2 regions of the Pseudoalteromonas sp. NZS37 genome follow, and region 2 is predicted to be linked to the other one. Evidence: predicted binding sites of a transcription regulator. Region 2 holds the regulator's gene; the other holds the start of a gene.

Region 1 (12,155 bases), on a different contig from region 2:
GACATGTCTTTTATTCCTTATAATCGCTATGCTCGAATGGTTAACTACTCTCGGTTTGATACCGGCGGTGTAAGTTCTGGGCTCAGTGGTAGTAATAAAATAGATGCGTTTGTTTTTTCTGACCGTGGAATTTATCGACCAGGCGATAGTGTTAAACTTGCCACGATTGTGAAGCAACAAAACTTTGCAAAACTGGGCGATATACCGCTTGAACTTATAATTACCGATCCTAAAGGGACAACTGTTTATAATAAACGAGTGAGCTTAGATAAGTATGGATTGCTTGATTTTGACTTTAAAACACAAAATAGCGCCAATACCGGAACGTATTATGTATCGGTCCAACTTATTAAAAATAATAATAGCCGCGACCAATTAGGCAGTACTCAGTTTAAAGTTGAAGAGTTTGTACCCGATAGATTGAAAATTAGTAGTCAATTTTCTCAATCATCTGCAAAGGGGTGGGTAAACAGCTCAAAATTTAAAGCATTGGTGAGCCTTCAAAACTTATTTGGTACACCTGCTCAAAATAGACGTGTTACTGCTGATTTACATTTATCTCCAGCTGGTTTTTACTTTAATGAATACAAAGATTATGTGTTTTCTGATCCCCACAGTGAAGGAAAAAATATTAGACACAGTTATGAATCATTAACCGAAACCAAAACTGATGAACAAGGCAAGGCAGAATTTGATATTGACTTAACTCGCTATGAGGCAGGTACTTATCAGTTAAATTTTGCAGTACAAGGGTATGAAGAAGGCGGTGGTAAAAGTGTTCGTGCAAGCAGCTCGGTGCTTGTTTCACCCGTTGAGCAGTTAGTTGGTTATAAAGCCGATGGCGATTTAAGCTACATATCAAAAGAGTCAAAACGTGTTGTAAAATTTATTAATATTAATTCAGAAACTGAGCAAGTAGCTCGTGATGATTTATCGCTAAATTTAATAGAACAACAATATGTATCTACGTTGGTGCAACAAAATAACGGCACTTATAAGTACCAATCGGTTAGAAAAAACAAACAGATATCAAGCAACCCGTTTTACATTAAACAAGATGGCGCAAACTACGAATTACCCACTGCTGAACCAGGTGATTACTTAATAGAACTCGTTGATGGCAAAGGGAATACCGTCAGTAGGGTATCGTTTACGATAACCGGCACGGGTAACTTAGCGGGTAAGCTTGAAAAAAATGCTGAACTGCAAGTTCAATTAAATAAACCGGATTACAAACCTGGCGAAACAATCGAAATAAGTATTGTAGCGCCTTATGTTGGCTCGGGTTTAATTACAATTGAAACCAATAAAGTACACGCTTTTAAATGGTTTGAGAGTAAAACAACAAGTAGCATACAAACAATAACGTTACCTCAAGGGATAGAAGGCAATGCGTATGTTAATGTTTCATTTGTTCGAAGCCTCGAATCGAAAGAAATATTTACAAGCCCATTAAGCTACGCAGTTAAACCATTTGCGATTGATCGTAGTAAACGCGCAATAGATTTTGACGTAAACATACCTGATAAAGTAAAACCAGGTGACGATTTAGTCATTTCATATAGTGCCAAATCACCTTCACGTGTTCTGTTATTTGCTGTAGATGAAGGTATTTTACAAGTGGCGAATTATCGGACGCCAAAGCCGTTAAATCACTTCTTACAAAAACGTGCTTTAGAAGTTAGTACTATGCAAATTGTTGATCTTATTTTACCTGAATTTAAACTAGTGCAAGAGCTTGCAGCTGCGGGTGGTGGTTATGCTGACTCAATGGCAATGAACCGCAAGAGCAAGCAACTTAACCCGTTTTCTCGTAAGGTACAAAAACCAGTCGCATTTTGGTCTGGTATTTTATCGGCTGATGCTAAAACGAAAAAACATACGTTTACTATCCCAGATACTTTTGTGGGTCAGGTACGTGTAATTGCTATTGCCGTAAATGACGAGGGTGTTGGTGTTAAAGAAAGTACAACACTTGTGAAAGGGCCCTTTGTATTAACTCCTAATGTATTAACGACAGCAGCACCAGGCGATGAGTTTAATATTGTACTTGGTATTGCTAATGGCGTTGAGGATTCAGGTAAACAACTGCCAATTACGGTAGAAGCGCTTACTTCAAGCAACATTGAAATAATAAGCGATAAAAAATTAACGCTAAATATTGATGAAAAATCAGAAGACACATTAACGTTTAGAGTGAAAGTGCTTGATAAGCTTGGCGCTGCATCAATTACATTTACTGCGTTATCGGGTGATAATGTTAGCCAACGCACGGCAACGTTAAGTGTGCGCCCTGCGGTTGCATTTGTTAGTAGCTTTGAAAGTGGCTTTAGTGAATCAGGTAAAAAAGAAATAGCGGTTTCGAGACAGCTATATCCTAACTTATCACAAAATAATATTACCGCTTCACAAAGCCCGTTAGCGCTTGTTGATGGTCTTATTAATTATTTAGATAACTTTCCTCATATGTGTACCGAGCAAGTAGTGAGTAGTGTGTTTCCGGTGCTGAGTTATTTAGAACACCCAAGTTATATGGGCGATGTATCTTATAAACATGAGCGTATAAACAACTTAATAGATACCCTTCGTCAACGTCAGTTACCTGATGGCAGATTTATGTTATGGCCGGGTAATTCTAGTGCATCTATTTATTCTTCTCTTTATGTTATGCATTTTTTATTAGATGCAAAAGAAGCGGGCGTAGCAATACCTTATGATATGTGGAGCAGTGGTTTTGAAGGTGTGCGCAGTATAGCGAGCGGATCTTTAGAGACGAATGACAGAAACCGCGCTTATGCCATTTATTTGCTAACACGACAAGGTGAGGTAACAACTAATTACTTATCTGATTTAGAAAAAAGTGTAAATGCGAGTAATAGCAAAGTATGGCAACAAGATATAACGTCCGCGTTTATGGGCGCAACTTATCAGCTATTACGTGCAAGCGACAAAGCGCAAGCACTGATCAATAGCTATAAAATTGGGCAAGATACCCAACACGATAATTGGGGCGCTTACGACTCACGTTTAGCTCACGACGGACAGTATATTTATTTGTTATCAAAACATTTTCCTGCTCGCTTAAAGCAGTTAACTAAAGATGATTTGTTTAATGTCGTTGACCCTATTTTTAAAGGAGACTACAACACGTTGTCGTCTGCTTGGTCTGTACTTGCTATGACGGCATACTCAAAAGTTGCGTTATCACAAGCCCAGCCTGAAGATGTAAAAATAATGGCAACAACGACAATGGCAGAAAAAAAGGCATTAGACGTAACCTATACACCTTATCCTAAAGCCTCGTTTTTAAATGACGTTAAAACGCTTGATGTATTAGCGCCACCTCGCTCATTTTACATGATGAGCCAAGCTGGTTTTGATACAAACGTGCCACAAAAGTCATTAAGTAATGGTTTAGAAGTTGTCAGAGAATACCAAGACGATAAAGGTAATGTGATAACCACCGCTGTTCAAGGTCAAGAACTAAACGTTGTATTACGAGTGCGTAGTACAACGGGTAAAAATATTTCGGATGTTGCTGTTATTGATTTACTACCTGGTGGGTTTGAAGTACTCAGAGACAGCGTTCGCAATAGTTATAATCGCTGGACCTCTGATTATAAAGATATACGAGAGGATCGCGTTATATTGTATGGCAGCTTTGGCGATAGCATGACTGAGCTTACTTATAAGGTTAAGGCTACTGCATCTGGCAGCTTTGTAGTGCCATCGGCTTATGCTGAATCTATGTATGATTTAAGTATTAAAGCGCACTCAAAATCGGGTCGTTTTGATGTTACCGCCGCTAAATAAAAAGCTTAGTTTTATAATAAAAATGGCTTTTTTTACAACAGCACTGCTTGCAGTGCTGTTGTATTTGTTTACTCCAAAGCCTGATATTACCCAGCCCAATGCTTACTCAACGGCTTTTTACGATAGCAGTGATAAATTACTTCGTTTAAATTTAGCCGCAGACGATAGATATAGATTATGGACGCCAATAGATAAAATCCCTTTGAGCGTTCAACAAGCTACTTTATTGTATGAAGACCAAGACTTTTATGAGCATATTGGTATCGATTTTATTGCTTTAATAAATGCGTTTTATACTAGCTATATTAAAAGAAGTCACCGAGTCGGTGCGTCAACAATAACAATGCAAGTAGCTCGGTTGCACTTGGGGATGAACACGCATGTTATTTTTGGAAAAGTAGAACAAATACTTCGAGCGTTACAAATTGAGAGACACTACAGTAAAAACCAAATACTCGAGGCGTATTTTAACTTAGCGCCTTATGGATCAAATATTGAAGGTGTTGGTGCAGCCAGTTTAATTTATTTTAAGAAACCAGCTATTGATCTTAATTTACCTGAGTCATTATTACTTAGCTTAATCCCGCAAAACCCAACCAAACGAAATCCCATTAAAAAATCGGCTAAACTGGTATTGCTAGAAACAAGAAAAAAACTGTTTACTCGTTGGCTTGAAACCCACCCAGACGATAAACACTGGCTAGCAGCTATGCAATTACCGATAAAGGTATATGCCTCTTCAGACTTGCCTTTTGAAGCTCCACATTTTATTGATAATTTACAAAGCGAGTACCCGCACCTAAAGCCTGGAGAATATAAAACGTCGATAGACCTTAATTTACAAAACTTACTTCAGCGCCATGCAAGAAATTACATTAATCGCAGGCATAGAGACGGGCTTAGTAATACGTCTGCTATTTTACTAAATTATAAAACTATGGAAGTAGTTGCTGAATTAGGCTCTGTGGATTTTTTTAATAATGACATTAGCGGTCAAGTAAATGGTGTAAGAGCTAAACGTTCACCAGGTTCAACCCTTAAACCATTTATTTATGCGCTTGCTATAGACGAAGGGTTAATTCATCCATTAACGCTTGTAAAAGATGCCCCCAAACGCTTTGGAGGATATACACCAGAGAATTACGATCAGCAGTTTTTAGGGCCTATATCGGCTACTGAATCGCTAGTGCTGAGCCGTAATGTGCCTGCTGTTAATTTGATGTATCGCTTACAAAAAGTTGGGCTATACGATTTACTCGTTGCAGCCGATATTAAAAAGCTTCAGCCCAAAGAGTTTTATGGTTTAGCGCTTGCGCTGGGCGGCAGTGAAGTAACGATGCTAGAGCTCGTTAAGTTATACGCCATGTTAGCTAATTTAGGGGTGTATAAGGATGAAGTTATATTAAAAAAAGACGCCACTGTTATTAACGAAAACAACCCAAATAATCAAAACAATCATATCAAGCAACTCATCAGCCCAGAGGCAGCCTACCTGACTTTACAAATGCTAAGTGAAAATAGTGCAGTTGATGAAATCTCATTTCAAAAAGAAAGAAGACAATCATACCCTGTATATTGGAAAACAGGTACTTCATTTGCTTTTCGCGATGCATGGTCAGTAGGTATTGTTGGTCCGTATGTTTTAGCTACATGGGTGGGTAATTTCTCAGGAGAAGGGCACCCATCTTTTATTGGGCGACAAGCAGCCGCGCCTGTATTTTTTGAAATAATACGTTCATTAGATAGTTACGGCTTAATCAAAGGCAATATAAAACCAGGTGGTTTAAATATTACAGAAGTAGATATTTGTTCAACAACAGGTGATTTACCTAATGTGCATTGCCCTAAAACAGAAAAAGGGCTTTTTATTCCAGGTAAGTCGCCAATTAAAGTGTCCGATGTACATCGTGAAATTTATATTGATAAAGTATCGGGATTACGTGCTTGTCAGTATGTTGAATCTACAACTACAAAGGCAGTTTATGAATTTTGGCCATCTGACTTAGTCAGATTATTTAAACAAGCAGGCATTGTTAAACGCCAGCCTCCACCTTATTTAGATTCATGCTTAATTAATGACACGAGTACACGAGGCTCAGCACCGAGTATTACATCCCCGAGTAATTTAATTAGCTACACGATAAGAGCCAGTAAATTGAAGCAAGAAGGCCTGCCTTTTAGCGCAATCACAGATACAGATTCACGTATTTTATATTGGTTTGTAGATAACAGCTTTGTTGGTAAAGTAGAGCGAGATACGCCTTTTTTCTGGCACCCGCAAGTAGGCGAATTTGACGTAAGAGTGGTTGATAATTTAGGGCGTAGCGCATCAGTTTCAATGCGTGTAAAGCTCGTTCAGTGATACGTAAATAAGCTAAAGAGCTAGTCATCGGGTATTAAGCAATTAGATTGGCGTTTATAAACTGTATTTAGCGTTTAGACTACTTTAAATTAATACTTACATTGCCATTGGGTTTACAGCAGCACAGGAGTATTTCGCCTTCGCGCACAAACGCAAGTGGCTCTTCGTTATATTCAACACTACCTGACACTAACGTTGCTCTACAAGCGCCGCAGTAACCTTCACGGCATTGGAATGCGACGTCTATTTTCATGGACTCTAAGCACTGTAAAAGAGAAGGGCAGCCAGCGGTAAATTCTATACACTGGCTGTTTTCTGCAAGCGTTATGCTTGCAGTAGACTTGTCACTCATTATAAATCAAAATCACCAAATTCTGATGCATCAACTTGAGAGTCTATTTGACCAACAAGGTATGAGCTAATTTCTGCTTCTTGAGGCGCTACTTGCACGTTATCAGACACTAACCACGAGTTTATCCATGGGATAGGGTTACTGTTGTTTTCAAACTGTGCTGGCAAGCCAATGGCAGTCATACGTGCATTAGTAATGTATTCAACGTACTGACATAAAATATGCTTATTTAAGCCAATCATTGAACCATCTTTAAATAAATACTCAGCCCACTCTTTTTCTTGCTCTGCAGCATCAACAAACATTTTAATCGCTTCGTCGCGGCACTGGGCTGCAACAATCGCCATTTCTGGGTCGTCTTTACCGTCTTGCATAATGTTTAAAATATGCTGAGTACCCGAAAGGTGAAGTGCTTCATCGCGCGCAATAAGTTTGATGATTTTAGCGTTACCTTCCATCAATTCACGCTCAGCAAACGCAAACGAACATGCAAAGCTTACGTAAAAGCGAATCGCTTCAAGAATATTTACCGACATCATAGCCAGATAAAGTTTCTTTTTAAGCTCAAACAAATTCACGATAACAGTTTTACCGTTAATCTCGTGTTTGCCTTCACCATATAAATTGTAAAGCGATACAGAGTTGATTAAGTCGTCGTAGTATTTAGTTACGGCATCGGCACGTTCGCTAATTTTATCGTTGCTAACAATATCATCAAAAATAAGTTCAGGCGCTTGTGTTACGTTACGGATAATATGCGTGTATGAGCGGCTGTGAATCGTCTCACTAAATGCCCACGTTTCTATCCATGTTTCAAGCTCTGGTAGCGATACAATAGGGAGTAGGGCAACGTTTGGCGAGCGACCTTGCACACTATCAAGCAAAGTTTGGTATTTTAGGTTACTTAAAAATATATGCTTTTCGTGATCGGGTAACGCTTGAAAGTCTAAACGGTCTTTACTTACATCTACTTCCTCAGGACGCCAAAAGAAAGACAGTTGCTTCTCGATTAATTTTTCAAAAATAGGGTATTTTTGTTGGTCGTAACGAGATACGTTTACAGTTTGGCCAAAAAACATTGGCTCTTGCATTTGGTTATTGTGGTTTCGGCTAAAAGTAGTATAAGACATGTTTATCACTCAAAAAACTATCAGAAAAAGCGGGCTAAATGCCCGCTTAAAATAAAAATCAGCAGTTATATTTTACACGCGCCGCCTTCACAATCATCATCTTCCACTTCTGGAGTATCTTCTTGCATATCTGAGGCACCATCACGAGTATTGTGGTAGTACAAGGTTTTAACACCTAGTTTGTACGCGCTTAGTAAGTCTTTTAATAAGACTTGCATAGGTACTTTACCGCCTTCGAACTTATTTGGATCATAATTTGTATTTGCAGAAATTGTTTGGTCTACAAATTTTTGCATTATACCAACAAGCTGCAAGTAACCATCGTTTGATGGAATGTCCCACAGTAGCTCGTATTGATCTTTTAAACGCTCATACTCAGGAACAACTTGCTTTAAAATACCGTCTTTACTTGCTTTAACGCTAATATGTCCACGTGGTGGCTCAATACCATTTGTTGCATTAGAGATTTGCGACGATGTTTCTGATGGCATTAACGCACTTAGTGTTGAGTTACGCATACCGTGCTCTTTAATATTTGCACGTAGTGTATCCCAATCAAGATGAAGTGGCTCATCACAAATTTTATCTAAATCACGTTTGTACGTATCTGTTGGCATAATGCCTTGTGAATACGTTGTTTCGTTAAACTTAGGACAGGCGCCACGCTCTTTAGCAAGCTCGTTTGATGCTTTCATCAAGTAGTATTGAATAGCTTCAAAAGTTTTATGTGTTAATGCATTTGCGCTGCCATCTGAATAACGCTTACCGTTTTTAGCTAGGTAGTATGCGTAGTTAATCACGCCTATACCAAGTGTACGACGACCCATAGTTGCATTTTTAGCAGCCGGTACTGGGTAGTCTTGGAAATCAAGTAAGTTATCAAGGGCGCGTACTGCAAGTTCAGCTAGCTCTTCAAGCTCATCAAGTGATTCTATTGCACCTAAGTTAAACGCAGACAGTGTACAAAGGGCAATTTCGCCTTCTTCGTCATTTACGTTATTAAGTGGCTTAGTTGGCAATGCAATTTCTAAACATAAGTTAGATTGGCGAATAGGCGCAACTTTAGCAATGAACGGGCTGTGTGTATTACAGTGATCCACATTTTGTAAATAAATACGACCTGTACTTGCACGCTCTTGCGCAAACATAGAGAAAAGCTCAATCGCTTTAATGCGTTTTTTACGAATAGACTCATCTTGTTCGTATTTTACGTAAAGCGCGTCAAACTCAGCTTGATCTTCAAAAAATGCATCGTAAAGGCCAGGCACATCTGATGGGCTAAATAACGTAATGTAGTCGTCTTTAATTAAACGAGAGTACATTAGTTTATTAAACTGTACGCCGTAATCTAGGTGACGAACACGGTTGTCGTCTACACCACGGTTATTTTTAAGCACAAGTAGGTTCTCTACCTCTAAATGCCAAAGCGGGTAAAACAATGTTGCAGCGCCGCCACGTACACCACCTTGCGAACAACTTTTAACAGCTGTTTGAAAGTGCTTATAAAAAGGAATACAACCTGTGTGGTACGCTTCGCCGTTACGAATATGGCTACCTAGCGCACGAATTCGACCAGCATTAATACCAATACCTGCGCGTTGTGAAACGTATTTAACAATAGCTGACGACGTTGCATTGATTGAATCAAGGCTATCGCCACATTCAATTAATACACACGAGCTAAACTGGCGAGTAGGTGTACGTACACCCGACATAATTGGCGTTGGTAGAGATATTTTAAATAACGATACTGCGTCGTAAAAGCGCTTAATGTAAGAAACGCGTGTTTCACGTGGGTAGTCAGAGAATAAGCTCGCTGCTACTAAAATATATAAAAACTGTGCACTTTCGTAGATTTCACCCGATACACGGTTTTGAACGAGATACTTACCTTCAAGCTGTTTTACAGCCGCGTAGCTAAAGTTAAGATCGCGAGAATGATCAAGATATGCATCAAGCTCGTCTAATTCTTGCTCTGTGTAATCTACTAATAAGTGAGCATCGTAGCGTTTATCGCCAACCATTTTTGTTACGTGGTCAAATAAACGTGGTGGCTCAAATTGACCGTACGCTTTTTTACGTAAATGGAATACAGCTAAACGTGCAGCTAAGTATTGATAATCAGGCGATTCTTTTGAAATCTGATCCGCTGCTGCTTTAATGATGGTTTCGTGAATGTCTTTAGTACGAATACCGTCGTAAAACTGAATGTGCGATTTTAATTCAACTTGCGAAACCGAAACGTTGCTTAAACCTTCGGCGGCCCATTCAATGACGCGATGGATCTTATCCAGATCAAGAGGCTCTTTGCGCCCGTCACGTTTGCTTACAGATAACTGTTGGTTCATTTGCCTGTATTCCTTGGGAATTATGTATTTTGACCAATGCTTTATGCCTCGCCGAAGCAAGGTACATACTCATTTATTATAGGTTTCACCGTATTGGCGAATTTAATTGAATAACATTTGGCCACAATATCTGGTGTTGTTCAATTTAGAGATCACAAGATAGTGTGGTCTGAGTTGTTTTGCAAGGGACATAATTGCCCCTGTTTGTGGATAACTTTGGGATAACGCATTTGTGTTAGTAGACACTCACCTTCGAACAATCATTTAAGTTGAAATATGCAAAAATCAACTAATGATCTGCTAAATTTACTCATTTTAAAAATAAATTTTGACTGCTTTTTTTATCAGCAAGCTTTGTGTGAAAACTAACACAATCACAATATATAGTGTTTAATAATTAACATAGCACTATATATGGTTAAAACCATCAATTGGGCTTTGCCAGTTAAAATCAGCATTCCAGCTGTTGGCTTCATCAATACTTGGAATGTAACCCCAAAGTGCCGTTGCGGTATGCATACCTGCCGCTTTGCCTGCTTGTATGTCACGCTGTGCATCACCAATGTATAAACAACGGCTTGGTTCTACCTGCATAAGCTTTGCACAATGTAGCAGTGGTAAAGGTGATGGCTTAGCTTCAGCTAATGTGTCGCCACTTATTACTACACTGGCATTTTTTAATGCGGGAATAGCTGCCACTAAAGGATCGGTTAAAAACCCTGGTTTATTAGTCATGATCCCCCATTTGATCTTTTTCTGATCAAGGGCGATAAGTAACGATTCAACTCCGCTGAAGCAACGTGTGTGATTTGCTATGTTTGTGGCGTACTCGTCAACTAATTGCTTTATAAGCTCGCTTTGGGGTTGTTTAGCCCATAATTCTTTAAAACCAGCCTCTAATAATGCACCTGCGCCGTTAGATGCGGCAGGACGGTATATATCACTACTAACAGGTTCTATTTTATTGCTAATAAGGACTGTGTTTAAAGCGGCACCTAAATCATCAGCGGTGTCGAGTAGGGTGCCGTCTAAATCAAATAAAAATGCATCGTACTCAATAAGGGGTAGGGGGGCTTGAGAGTTAGCCATTAAGCTAACTTCTCAAAATAAAGTATGTAATTTACGCTAACGTCACTATTGAGCGTATATTGCTTTGATAGTGGGTTATAAGAAAGCCCTGTACTTGCACGAACTTTTAAACCGGCTTGCTCTGCCCATGCAATAAGCTGTGCAGGCTTTATAAACTTTTTATGGTCGTGTGTACCTTCAGGCACCATTTTTAAGAGTTTTTCAGCGCCAACAATAGCGTATAAATATGCTTTAGGTGTTTTGTTCAGGGTTGAAAAAAACACGTCCGCGCCTGGTTTGGCAAGTGCGGCTACGGCATGAATGATAGATGCTGGGTCGGGAACGTGTTCAAGCATTTCCATACACGTTATTACATCAAAGCGCTCAGGGTACTGTGTTGCAAACTCTTCTGCAGGCACTTTTATATAATCTACATTTACGCCAGTTTCTAAACTGTGCAACTTAGCAACGGTTAGAGGCTCTTGGCCCATATCGATGCCAGTTACTTTTGCACCCATACGCGCCATGCTTTGGCTTAAAATACCGCCGCCACAGCCAACGTCGAGTGTTTCTTTATCGAATAAGCCTTGCGTTTTGTTTGCTATAAAGTCTAAACGTAACGGGTTAATTTCGTGAAGAGGTTTGAATTCTCCGTCTAGGTCCCACCAACGCTCAGCGATGGCTTCAAATTTTGCTATTTCTGCGTGATCTACATTTTGATGTTCGGTCATAAAATACTTCCTCGTCAATCTGAGGCCATTATATAGGGCTAAATTGATAAATCGCAAAGTTTTGCGCCTGTAAATTAAAATTAATTGTGATAGCATGGCTGTTAGAAATAATAACAATACTCTTAATACCCAATACCGGGTTGTTGAGAGCTGATACTGAAGGAATGTGATATCAAATGACTGATCTCGCCAATGAAATTCTGCCAGTCAATATTGAAGACGAGTTAAAAAACTCCTACTTAGATTACGCAATGAGCGTAATAGTAGGACGTGCATTACCAGACGTACGTGACGGCTTAAAACCTGTTCATCGCCGCGTTTTGTTTGCAATGAACGAGCTTAGTAATGACT
Region 2 (12,155 bases):
GTTTAGCGTATGTAAAACACTTGAAGCTGCACAGCAATGCGCGCAGTGGTTAGAAACCAATTACATTAACGAGCAAGGCTTTTGCCACATTTGTAAATTAGATAACGACGGCACGCGTCAATTAACAGTTTTATAGGATAGTTAGTCATGCAATTACATAATTTAAAAGATAGCTCACAAAAAGTGTCGTTCGTTGAAGCCGTAAAAACAGGTTTGGGTCGTAACCAAGGTGTATTTTTCCCAGAATCACTGGCCCCATTGTCTGATGTTGATGCATTGCTTGATATGGACTTTGTTACGCGCAGCGGCAAAATATTATCGCACCTAATTGGTGATGAGCTACCAAGCGATACTGTGGCACAAATGGTTAAAAATGCATTTAACTTTCCAGTTAAGCTGGTGGAAGTTGAAGAGAACACATACTGTTTAGAGCTGTTTCATGGTCCTACACTTGCGTTTAAAGACTTTGGTGGTCGCTTTATGGCAGAGTGTTTAACGCAGTTTAATAAAGACGAGAAAGTAACTATTTTAACAGCAACATCGGGCGATACCGGTGCAGCTGTAGCGCATGCTTTTTACAATAAACCAAATATCGATGTTGTTATTTTATACCCTAAAGGCAAAATTTCACTTGCTCAGCAAAAGCTATTTACTACGCTAGGTAACAATATTCATTGTTATGCAGTTGAGGGCAGCTTTGATGATTGCCAAGAGCTAGTTAAAAATGCCTTTTTAGATGAAGAAGTTAAATCAACACTTGGGCTTAACTCAGCTAATTCAATTAATATTAGCCGTTTAGTTGCTCAGGTTTGTTACTACTTTGAAGCCATTGCACAGCTACCAAAAGAAAAGCGCGCAACAGCGCATATATCAGTGCCAAGTGGTAATTTTGGTAATGTGTGCGCCGCAATGATTGGTGCGGTTATTGGTTTACCTGTTGGCAAATTAAGTGCAACAACAAACCAAAACGATACTGTGCCGCGCTTTATGCTTGATAAAAACTGGACGCCAAAAGCAACGCTTGAGTCGCTTTCAAATGCGATGGATGTAAGTAAGCCAAACAATTGGCCGCGTGTACAAACAATGTTAGATAATAACTGGTTTAGCTACGATAATTTTTATTCAACTAGCGTAAACGAGCAAGACACGCAAGCCGTGATGAAAAAAATTCAACAAACTGGCTATGTTGCGGAGCCTCATACTGCTATTGCTTACCAAGGTCTTGTTGAAAATCGTGCACCTGGTGCAGCGGGTATCTTTTTAGCGACAGCTCATCCTGCTAAGTTTAAAGAAAGCGTAGAGGGTATTCTAAATATTGAATTAGGTATGCCAAAACCACTTGCTGATGCACTAGCAAAACCATGCCTAGCAAGCGATATGAACGCCGATTACGACGAGTTACGTACCGAAATGCTCGCTAAATTAGGCTAAGTTAAATTAAAAGGAAAAGCGGCTTGAGCCGCTTTTTTTATAACTTTATACGGATGAATACACTTAGTTATATTTACTAATTAAATGTAGTAAATATAATTCATTTAAAATTATTATGGCTTTATAAAAAAATATCATCTTAAAAGAGCTGTGAAATAGTTTCAATCCCTGTTTAAATATCCTCAACTTAAGAGCGTAGGCAAAGAGTCGTTTAAAGCGTACAATAAAGCCTCTAAAAAACACCATACACGTTGCCCTAGGAGACCCCAATGTTAGAACGTAGCATGAATATTTCGGATTTTGATCCAGAGTTATTTGACGCGATAACCAAAGAAACTGCTCGCCAAGAAGAGCATATCGAACTAATCGCTTCAGAAAACTACTGTAGCCCACGCGTACTAGAAGCGCAGGGTTCACAGCTTACAAACAAATACGCAGAAGGTTACCCAGGCAAACGTTATTATGGCGGTTGTGAGCATGTAGATGTTGTTGAGCAATTAGCAATTGACCGTGCTAACGAATTATTTGGTTCTGACTACGCTAACGTGCAGCCACATGCTGGTTCGCAAGCTAATGCTGCTGTTTTTCTAGCATTATTAGACGCTGGCGATACTGTATTAGGTATGAGCTTAGCTCATGGTGGTCACTTAACTCACGGTTCTCACGTAAGCTTCTCTGGTAAGCTTTACAATGCAATCCAATACGGACTAGATGAAGCAACGGGCGAAATTGATTACGCACAAGTTGAAGCACTAGCACTTGAGCACAAGCCAAAAATGATTATTGGTGGTTTCTCAGCGTACTCTGGTATTGTTGATTGGGCTAAATTCCGTGAAATTGCTGACAAAATCGGTGCTTATCTGTTTGTTGATATGGCTCACGTTGCGGGTTTAATTGCGGCAGGCGTTTACCCAAGCCCTGTTCCTCATGCACACGTTGTAACTACAACTACGCATAAAACACTTGCAGGCCCTCGTGGTGGTTTGATTATTTCTGCATGTGGCGACGAAGCAATCTACAAAAAGCTTAACAGCGCTGTTTTCCCTGGTGGCCAAGGCGGTCCTTTATGTCATGTTATTGCAGCAAAAGCAGTGGCATTTAAAGAAGCACTTCAACCAGAGTTTAAAGTATACCAAACACAAGTTGTTAAAAACGCAAAGGCAATGGTTGCTGTAATGCAAGAGCGCGGCTACAAAATCGTATCTGACAAAACTGAAAACCACTTATTTTTACTTGATTTAATCGATAAAGATATCACTGGTAAAGATGCAGACGCAGCCCTAGGCAACGCTAACATCACAGTTAATAAAAACTCAGTACCGAACGATCCACGCTCACCATTTGTAACATCTGGTTTGCGTATTGGTTCTCCTGCAATTACTCGCCGTGGTTTTACTGAAGTAGAATCAAAAGAGCTTGCTGGCTGGATTTGTGACGTACTAGATAACATCACTGATGAATCTGTACAGGCGCAAGTTAAAGAAAAAGTAAAAGCAATTTGTGCAAAATTACCTGTTTACGCTTAATTGCATAAGCGGCAGTAATTTAGAGCACATAAGCTAGGGGCCTGTTTATCTTTCGAGGTTTAATTTGCAGTAGTATGTTTGGCTTTTAAGCAAGGCAGAGTCTATGTAGTGTGGTTACTCCACACAAATAGGCGATAACGCAGCATAAATGCCAAACATGCACTGCCCTCGGGTTCGTTCTAGGGGCGATTTACTCTTTGTTGCTCGATTTTTACTTAGCCCACTAGGTTACAAATCTCGAGCCGCGATTAAATCACCCCTAGATAGAACAAATTTAATCCTGAAAGGTCAACAGGCCCTATTTTTTTGCTAAGATAAAAGACCGCTATTTAGCGGTCTTTTTTGTTTTAAAACGGAAGTACCGAGCTATGCATTGTCCATTTTGTACCGCAAAAGATACTAAAGTTATTGACTCACGCCTTGTTGGCGGAGGCCATCAAGTTCGCAGGCGTCGTGAGTGTAACGACTGCCACGAGCGCTTTACTACATTTGAAGGCGCTGAACTGGTTATGCCTCGTGTTATTAAACAAGACGGCAGCCGCGAACCATTTAACGAAGATAAATTATTAAATGGCTTAAATCGCGCACTCGAAAAACGCCCAGTGAGCACAGAGCAAGTAGACGAAGTGGTGAATATAATAAAATCGCAACTACGCGCAACGGGTGAGCGAGAAATTTCAAGCCATTTGGTGGGTGAATGCATTATGGAAGCCCTCAAAAAGCTCGATAAAGTAGCGTACGTAAGATTTGCCTCTGTTTATCGCTCGTTTGAAGATATACGCGAATTTGGCGAAGAAATTGCCCGCTTAGGGGAGTAATACCAATTTTATTAAAAACATGATCATTCTATCGCATTAAATAGCGCACTCACTGCGTTAAAAATTATTCATATAGAACAACTATATGTCATAATTTTCGCCTTGTTATTGCGCTATTTTCTTAGCGCTATAATAGACCACTTATTTAACGCAATTGGTATAATAAATGCTTAACCAAGTTCCTTTTACCGAACATGACGAAATGTATATGGCACGCGCCATAGAGCTTGCCAAAAAAGGTCGGTTTACTACCACGCCTAACCCTAATGTTGGCTGTGTATTAGTTAAAAATAATCAAATAATTGGTGAGGGTTTTCATCAATTAGCAGGTCAAGGCCATGCTGAAGTAAATGCACTGGCAATAGCTGGTAGTAGTGCACAAGGTGCAACGGCTTATGTAACGCTTGAACCGTGTAGTCATTATGGGCGTACGCCACCGTGTGCTGAAGGCTTAAAAAAGGCGGGCGTTGTAAAAGTAATTGCCGCTATGGTTGATACAAACCCACAAGTTGCAGGCAAAGGCCTTAAAATACTGAGCGATGCCGGTATTGAAGTTGCTTATGGATTACTTGAATCACAAGCTCGCGCACTTAACGTTGGCTTTTTTAAGCGAATGGAACAAGGCTTACCTTATGTGACCTGTAAAATGGCAGCAAGCATAGATGGTAAAACAGCGCTTAAAAATGGGCAAAGTAAGTGGATCACAAGTCCCGCTGCTCGCCAAGACGTACAATTATACCGAGCGCAAAGCTGCGCTATTTTAACCGGTGCCGATACCGTGTTAGTAGACGATGCTAAACTTGATGTGCGACTAAGCGAGTTGCCTTGCACGCTACCTACCGATTTACCGCTTCGCCAGCCCGTGCGTGTTATAATTGACTCACAGAATCGTTTAACGCCCAACCTTGCTTTATTTAAAATCCAAAGTGATGTAATAATATTTACGACTAAGGTTGATAAATCACTGCAATGGCCGCATTTTGTAAAGCATATTGAAGTAAGTGAAAGTAACGGCAAAGTTGATTTACAGGCTGTTTTAGAAAAGCTTGGGCAACTGCATTTTAATAATGTTTGGCTTGAGAGCGGAGCAACACTTGCTGGTAAAATGACAGAGCTTGATTTAGTTGACGAGTTTGTTTTTTATTTGGCGCCTAAATTAATGGGCCATGATGCAAAAAGTTTAGTTAATTTTCCTGAATTGACGAGTATGCAAAACACCGTTGATTTAACATTTAATGAATGTGCGCGCATTGGTGACGATTTACGTATCACCGCGTTAAAAACTCATTAAAATCACTTAATAAAAAAGAGTAGCGCTATGTTTACTGGGATAATAGAAGCCACAGGCAAAATTGCTTTATTACAAAAAAAACAAGGCGACTTAGCCATTCGTATCCAAAGTGCTGACCTTGATATGGAAGACGTAAAGCTAGGCGACAGCATTGCAACCAATGGCGTTTGCTTAACCGTAGTTGATAAACATATTGACGGTTTTAGTGCTGATTTATCTAACGAGACGATTGGTTTAACCGGTTTTGCTCACTATGCTTTAGGGCAAACGGTGAATCTTGAAAAAGCCATGCAACCGGTTTCGCGTTTAGGCGGTCATTTAGTATCTGGCCATGTTGATGGCATAGCAACTATTACAAGCATTACAGCAAACGCTCGAGCAACAGAATATTGGCTTACAACCGAAGAAAATTTAATGAAATACATCCCGTACAAAGGTTCGGTATGTATTGATGGTATAAGCCTGACAGTAAACGCTGTAGAAGGTAATAAATTCAAATTAACAATTGTCCCACATACGAGTGAGCAAACCACAATTGCTCACTTTAAAGTAGGCACTCAAGTTAATTTAGAAGTCGATCAAATTGCACGTTATTTAGAGCGCCTTATAAAAGGTGCAGAGCAACCAACGGGCTCTGATATTTCGATGAGCTTACTCGCTAAAGCGGGTTTTATTAAATAACGAAACTGATAACTTATACGAGCAAATTTATGAATTTACACAGCGCACAAGAAATCATCGACGATATTAAAGCCGGTAAAATGGTTATTTTAATGGATGATGAAGATAGAGAGAATGAAGGCGATTTAATTATTGCCGCAGAGCATATTAGTGCACAAGCGATTAATTTTATGGCGACTCATGGCCGTGGTTTAATTTGTTTAACTATGACGCAAGAGCGTTGTGAGCAACTTGATTTACCGTTAATGGTTAAAAATAATGGTGCTGCATTTTCGACTAACTTTACAATGTCGATAGAAGCATCAAAGGGTGTTACTACAGGTATTTCAGCAGCAGATAGAGCGCGTACAGTGCAAGCGGCTATAGCTAAAGGCGCAGTACCAAGTGATATCGTGCAGCCTGGTCATATTTTTCCAATTATGGCACAACCTGGCGGCGTATTAACTCGCGCAGGACATACTGAAGCTGGCTGTGATTTAGCGCGTTTAGCTGGGCTTGAAGCATCATCTGTTATTGTTGAAATACTTAATGCGGATGGCACCATGGCGCGTCGCCCTGATTTAGAAGTTTTTGCGAAAGAGCATGATATTAAAATTGGTACTATTGCTGATTTAATCGAATACCGTAACTTAAATGAAACAACAATTGAGCAAGTTGCAAAATGTAAGTTACCAACTATTCACGGTGAATTTGATTTAGTTACTTACAAAGACACAATTGACGGCCAATTACATTACGTATTGCTTAAAGGCGATATAAAAGAGCAAGAACCGACAAATGTACGTGTACATTTGCAAAGTACTTTTAACGATATCCTACTTTCAGACAGAAGTGCTGACCGTAGTTGGGGCCTTTCAGAAGCAATGGCTTATATCGCTAAAAATGAAGGTGCTTTAGTTATTTTAGGTAAGCAAGAAAGCACTGAAGAATTAGAGGCAACTGTAAAAGCATTCGCAGCAGCTGATGCTGGCGAAAGCGTTACGCCTCGTAAATTCAAAGGTACATCTCGTACTGTTGGCGTAGGCTCGCAAATACTTGCAGATCTTGGAATTAAACAAATGCGATTAATGAGTCGCCCTAAAAAGTACCATGCACTTTCGGGCTTTCATTTAGAAGTTGTTGATTATGTTGAGCCACAATAAGCATCACGCTTAAACTAGGCTATTATTTTATTTTTATGGTATGATGCGCAGCAATTTTTGCGCAATCGCAACCGCTTGAACTTATTTTTAGGGTTATCAAATGAAAATTATTGAAGGTAGTAAGTACGCTCCTGGCAAAAAGTTTGCCATTGTCATTTCTCGTTTTAATGACTTTATCGGTAGCAGTCTCCTTGCAGGTGCTGTTGATGAGCTAAAACGCACTGGTGGCGTATCTGATGACGACATTACCGTTATTTATGTACCAGGCGCGGTAGAATTACCTTTAGCGGCTAAACGCGTTGCGGCAAAAAAAGAGTATGATGCAATCATCGCATTAGGCGTAGTGATCAGAGGTGGTACACCACACTTTGACCTAGTTGCTGGCGAATCAAACAAAGGTCTTGCGCAAGTATCACTTGAGTATGATATCCCGGTTGCATTTGGCGTATTAACCACAGAAAGCATTGAACAAGCAATTGAGCGTGCTGGCACCAAAATGGGCAATAAAGGCGGCGAAGCTGCTTTAGGCGCGCTTGAAATGGTTAATGTGTTAGATAAAATTTAAGTTTAAGGAATTTTTGTGAAACCAGCAGCAAGACGTAAAGCACGTATCTTAGCACTCCAAGCCGTTTATTCTTGGCAAATAAGTGGCAATTTAATTGCCGATATCGAACAACAAATGTTGATCGAAACAGACGTTACTAAAATTGATGTTGAATACTTTAAAGATTTAGCGACGGGTGTTGCTGTAAATTATAAGCAACTAGACGAAGCTGTATCACCACATTTAACACGTCCGTTTAATGACTTAGATATGGTTGAGCGCGCAATTTTACGTTTAAGCAGCTATGAGCTTAAGTTCCGTGAAGATGTACCTTATAAAGTTGCTATCAACGAAGGTATTGAGCTGGCCAAAATATTTGGCGCTGAAGACAGCCATAAATTTGTAAACGGTGTACTTGATAAAGCTGTTAAGCATTTACGCAAGTAAGTAAACCGTTAAAGAGGGGAGCCGGCATAGGCCGGCTTTTTTGTGTATGAAGGAATTTGAATTAATTAACCGCTACTTTAAAGGTCGCGGGATCACCCGTCGTGATGTAAACCTAGGTATAGGGGATGATTGCGCTTTAGTAACCGTTCCACAAAACTGCCAACTTGCCGTTACAACAGATACTCTTGTTGCTGGCGTACACTTTTTTGATGATATTTCCCCTCGTGCATTAGGTCACAGAGCGCTTGCTGTTAATTTAAGTGACTTAGCGGCAATGGGCGCTGAGCCAACATGGGTTTCAGTTGCGTTAACCTTGCCAAGTATTGACCCACAGTGGATTGAAGAGTTTACTGAAGGCATGCATGAAATTGCAGAATACTTTAATGTGCAAATTATAGGTGGCGATACTACTCAGGGCCCATTAACTATCACTATTTGTGCAAAAGGGACTGTACCAGAAGGTACTGCACTTCGCCGTAGTGGTGCGAAAGTGGGTGATTGGATTTATGTTACAGGTCCGCTAGGTGACGCTGGACTTGCAATTGAGTCTCGCAAACAAGGTATAAGTATTGAGCCAGAGCATTTAAAGTACTTAAATAAGCGCTTTGACTTTCCAACACCGCGTGTTGCTGCAGGACAGGTATTGCGAGGCCTTGCATCATCGGCTATTGATGTATCGGACGGTTTAATCGCTGATTTGAGTCATATACTTGATATGTCGCAAGTAAATGCAGTTGTGAATATTGAAAGTATTCCGACTTCAGATGCAATGCAAGCAAGCCTTGATTTTAATCAGCAGCTGCCATTTATTCTAAGTTACGGTGATGATTACGAATTAATTTTTACTGTACCTGATAGCAATAAAAGTATGCTAGATATAAAACTGCGTCAATATGGTGTAGATGCAACATGCATAGGCCAAATTAAAAGTGGCGATGGTCAAATTGAACTTTTACACAACGGTGAAAAGTTTGATTTTAAGCAGCAAGGTTTTGAGCATTTTGCAAAGGAGCTGGTTTGAACAAAAACCGAAAGTTTAATTTAAAGCGCCCACATCAGTTTTTTGGTTTGGGTTTTGGTACTGGGTTAGCCCCTAAAGCACCTGGTACATTTGGCACTTTTGCTGCACTGCCATTCATTTTTATGACTATGTATTATCCGCTATGGTTGCAAATTGTGTTTGCCGTAGTGATCAGTATATTTGGTATATGGGCCTGCGGTAAAACGGCTGATGATTTAGGCGTGCACGACCATCCTGCTATTGTATGGGATGAAGTGGCAGGCTATTACATTACAATGATTGGTGCAGCACTTAGCTGGCAAACATTACTCGTTGGTTTTTTGTTATTTCGCTTTTTTGATATAGCAAAACCTGGCCCAATCCGTATGCTAGACAAACGAGTACATGGTGGTTTAGGTATTATGGCCGATGATATACTTGCGGGCGTTTTTTCGCTTATATGCTTACAGGCGCTAATAAAAGTGGGTTTACTACCCTTTTAATTTTTTATATTTGATTTGTTTAACTAGGTGGCAGCAATATGATGCGATTTTTACTGGTTTGTGTACTGATGTTGTGCGCGACACCAAGTTGGGCTTCAATTAGTGATTACGTAGTTAAGCAATGGAATATAAAAGATGGTCTACCTTCGCAATCACTTAAAAGCGTAGTACAAGACCAGCAAGGCTATATGTGGTTGGGTACTCAGTTTGGCTTAAGCCGTTTTGATGGCACAACATTTACAAACTACAACACGCAAAATAGCCCGTTCTTGCCTAGTAATGGTATTAATAAACTTTTAGTCGATTCTAGTGGCTTATTATGGGTAGGTACTAAAAGTGGCTTGGTAGTTATTAATCCAGCCACATTTGCAGCACAAGAGTTTAATATTAAAGGTCCAGTAAGAGATATTCTTGAGGATTCTAAAGGCAGCATATGGATTGCGGCTAATGGTTTATACTATGTAGATAGAGGGCAAGTTGATTTACGCACTCAAGTAAATGGTCCCCTACCTATTGTTAATGCTACCGTAATTACCCAAATTGTTGGCTCTGTTAGCCAAATGGCACTCTCTCCTGAAGGTATTTGGCTGGTTAATGATCGTCATTTATTACGCCTTACTAAAAACTCATCAGATTTCTCTAAACTACGTTTAGAGCTTACCGCTAAAATATCGTTACCAGAGCGCTTAGCGCAAACCATAGTGCACGATTTATCATTCTTAAACGGTAATTTGTATATAGCCTCTGAGCTAGGTGCATACTTTTTAGATTTAGATGACGAACTAAGACCTTTTCCTTTACCTAATGCAAATAACTCAGCCGTTTATAAGTTTATGAGTGATACCGATGGTGGCTTATGGGTTTCGACTTATGGACGTTTATTATTTAGAGATAAAACCGGTGAGTGGCAATGGGTAGAACCAAGCCAACTTGATCAAAGCATATGGTTTGCTGATATTTTTAGAGATGATAAAAATAACGTTTGGTTAGCAAGTTTTAGTGAAGGCTTATGGCTTGCCCATGAAGGGCGAGTAGAAAGGCATTCAGCTGTTTCAGATATGACCGAGTCTGTTATGGCTATCAGCCAAGCTCCAGATGGAAAACTGTGGGTTGCTAACAAAAGCGGCATTGGTTATTTCGATTTAGATAAAAGTTTTATTAATTTAGTTCCAAGTAGTAAATATGGATACGCGTCAGTACACGATCTACAATTCGATGGTGAACGATTATATATAGCCACGGGGCGCGGCTTATTTGTTTTTGAAAACAAGACACTCTATACCGTCCCTGGTCGAGCGCTTCGCGATAACCCGGTATTTGCAATAAGTCGCTCTAGTAAAGGCGGTTTTTGGATTGGTACCGGACGCGGTTTATATCGATTAAATTATGCTGGTTTAACGCCTTTTGCATATAACGCTTTTTTAGGTAGTAAGTTTATTACCTACGTATTGGATAAAACAAACTTTGGTGTGATTGGTACTAGTAAAGGCGCATATTACTTTACAGACCGTGGCATTGAAAAAATTGGTGACCAAACAACACTTGAAAGTGCATACGTAACTAGCGTGCTACATATAGATGGCGTGGGTATTTTAATCGGCTCTCTTAACGATGGGCTTTTTTACAGAAGTACGCAAGGGCAGTGGCGTCAACTCGATGCCGCTAATGGTTTACCGTATGGGTCTATATTTAGCCTAGAATATGATGAAAAGTTAAAACATGTTTGGGTAAGCACCATGAAAGGTGTTTACAGAATGCCTGTAGAGCAATTTAAAACAGAGATAAAAAGCTTAAAAGTTGAAGAAGTGATTTCATCTTTTGACCGTCAACTCGATGGTAAAGCGAATCAATGTTGTAGTGGGCTTGGGCATGATGCGGTAGCAGACACCGGCAATTCTATTTGGTACCCAAGCTTACAAGGTGTTGTTGAAATACCTAAAAATGTAGAGCTATTTGGTGTGCTTGCATTAAAGCCAACAATAGAAACAATAACAACACCACTTCGTCATTTAACCACCGCTGCGCTTGGTAAAAAACCATCATTAGAAACAGACGAGCGTGATATAACGCTAACTTACACAGCTATTGATTACTATGCACCAAACAGTATTGAATTTAGATATAAACTAAGTGGCTTAGATAGTGACTGGCGCTATGCTAATACGCGACGTGAAGCTATTTATACTAACTTGCCTCCAGGCTCGTTTTTGTTTCAGTTAGAAGCGAAGCGCCAAGGTGAAGACTGGACTAAAGCGCAAGAAGTAGAATACGGCTTTGTAGTGCCTGAGCGCTTTGACGAAACTATTTACTTTAGGCTTTTAATTACCAGTGGTTTTATTTTGCTTTTCTACCTTATTTTTTGGGTATTTAGAGCGCAAGAGCGTAGAAAACAAGAAGCATTAGAGGGCTTGATCACCGAGCGTACCTTAGAGCTTCGTCAAGCTAATGATAAATTAGGCCAAGTGAATTCACAGCTTAAATTAGTTAGTCACTCAGATGAGCTAACAGGGCTGCGTAGTCGTCGCTTTTTGTTTGATCAACTCCCTAAAGATATTGAACACTTTCAACGTAATTCACAATCGCTGCAGGCACAAGGCAAGTCACTGGTGCTGGTAATTATTAACTTTGATAACTTCAGCCGTATTAATGATGCCTATGGCCCAATTGCAGGTGATAGCTGCTTACAGCAAATGGCTGCATTATTAAATTCGCGTACGCAGGGTTCTGACTATGTGGCACGTTGGAGTGGTGATGAGTTTTTACTATTATTAC

Evidence for each region. Region 2 encodes NrdR, which represses ribonucleotide reductase genes. Its sites were predicted from a motif close to AAACACNANATNTNGTGTTT; they were not measured.
Region 1: a site for NrdR is predicted at 10,125-10,144, ahead of nrdA (class 1a ribonucleoside-diphosphate reductase subunit alpha). Genes of this name have one in related genera too.

What each region holds. Positions count from the first base shown of each region.
Region 1 is NZ_JADYXL010000005.1:395,387-407,541, forward strand. It holds gene I6F47_RS12265 (alpha-2-macroglobulin family protein) at 1-3,813, shown strand, start outside; gene pbpC (penicillin-binding protein 1C) at 3,836-6,175, shown strand; gene yfaE (class I ribonucleotide reductase maintenance protein YfaE) at 6,255-6,527, opposite strand; gene nrdB (class Ia ribonucleoside-diphosphate reductase subunit beta) at 6,527-7,657, opposite strand; gene nrdA (class 1a ribonucleoside-diphosphate reductase subunit alpha) at 7,723-10,005, opposite strand; gene I6F47_RS12290 (HAD family hydrolase) at 10,414-11,094, opposite strand; gene ubiG (bifunctional 2-polyprenyl-6-hydroxyphenol methylase/3-demethylubiquinol 3-O-methyltransferase UbiG) at 11,094-11,804, opposite strand; gene gyrA (DNA topoisomerase (ATP-hydrolyzing) subunit A) at 11,981-12,155, shown strand, end outside.
Region 2 is NZ_JADYXL010000004.1:458,565-470,719, forward strand. It holds gene thrB (homoserine kinase) at 1-136, shown strand, start outside; gene thrC (threonine synthase) at 148-1,431, shown strand; gene glyA (serine hydroxymethyltransferase) at 1,701-2,957, shown strand; gene nrdR (transcriptional regulator NrdR) at 3,326-3,775, shown strand; gene ribD (bifunctional diaminohydroxyphosphoribosylaminopyrimidine deaminase/5-amino-6-(5-phosphoribosylamino)uracil reductase RibD) at 3,942-5,066, shown strand; gene I6F47_RS10415 (riboflavin synthase) at 5,094-5,747, shown strand; gene ribBA (bifunctional 3,4-dihydroxy-2-butanone-4-phosphate synthase/GTP cyclohydrolase II) at 5,777-6,889, shown strand; gene ribH (6,7-dimethyl-8-ribityllumazine synthase) at 6,990-7,454, shown strand; gene nusB (transcription antitermination factor NusB) at 7,470-7,880, shown strand; gene thiL (thiamine-phosphate kinase) at 7,927-8,901, shown strand; gene I6F47_RS10440 (phosphatidylglycerophosphatase A family protein) at 8,898-9,383, shown strand; gene I6F47_RS10445 (ligand-binding sensor domain-containing diguanylate cyclase) at 9,422-12,155, shown strand, end outside.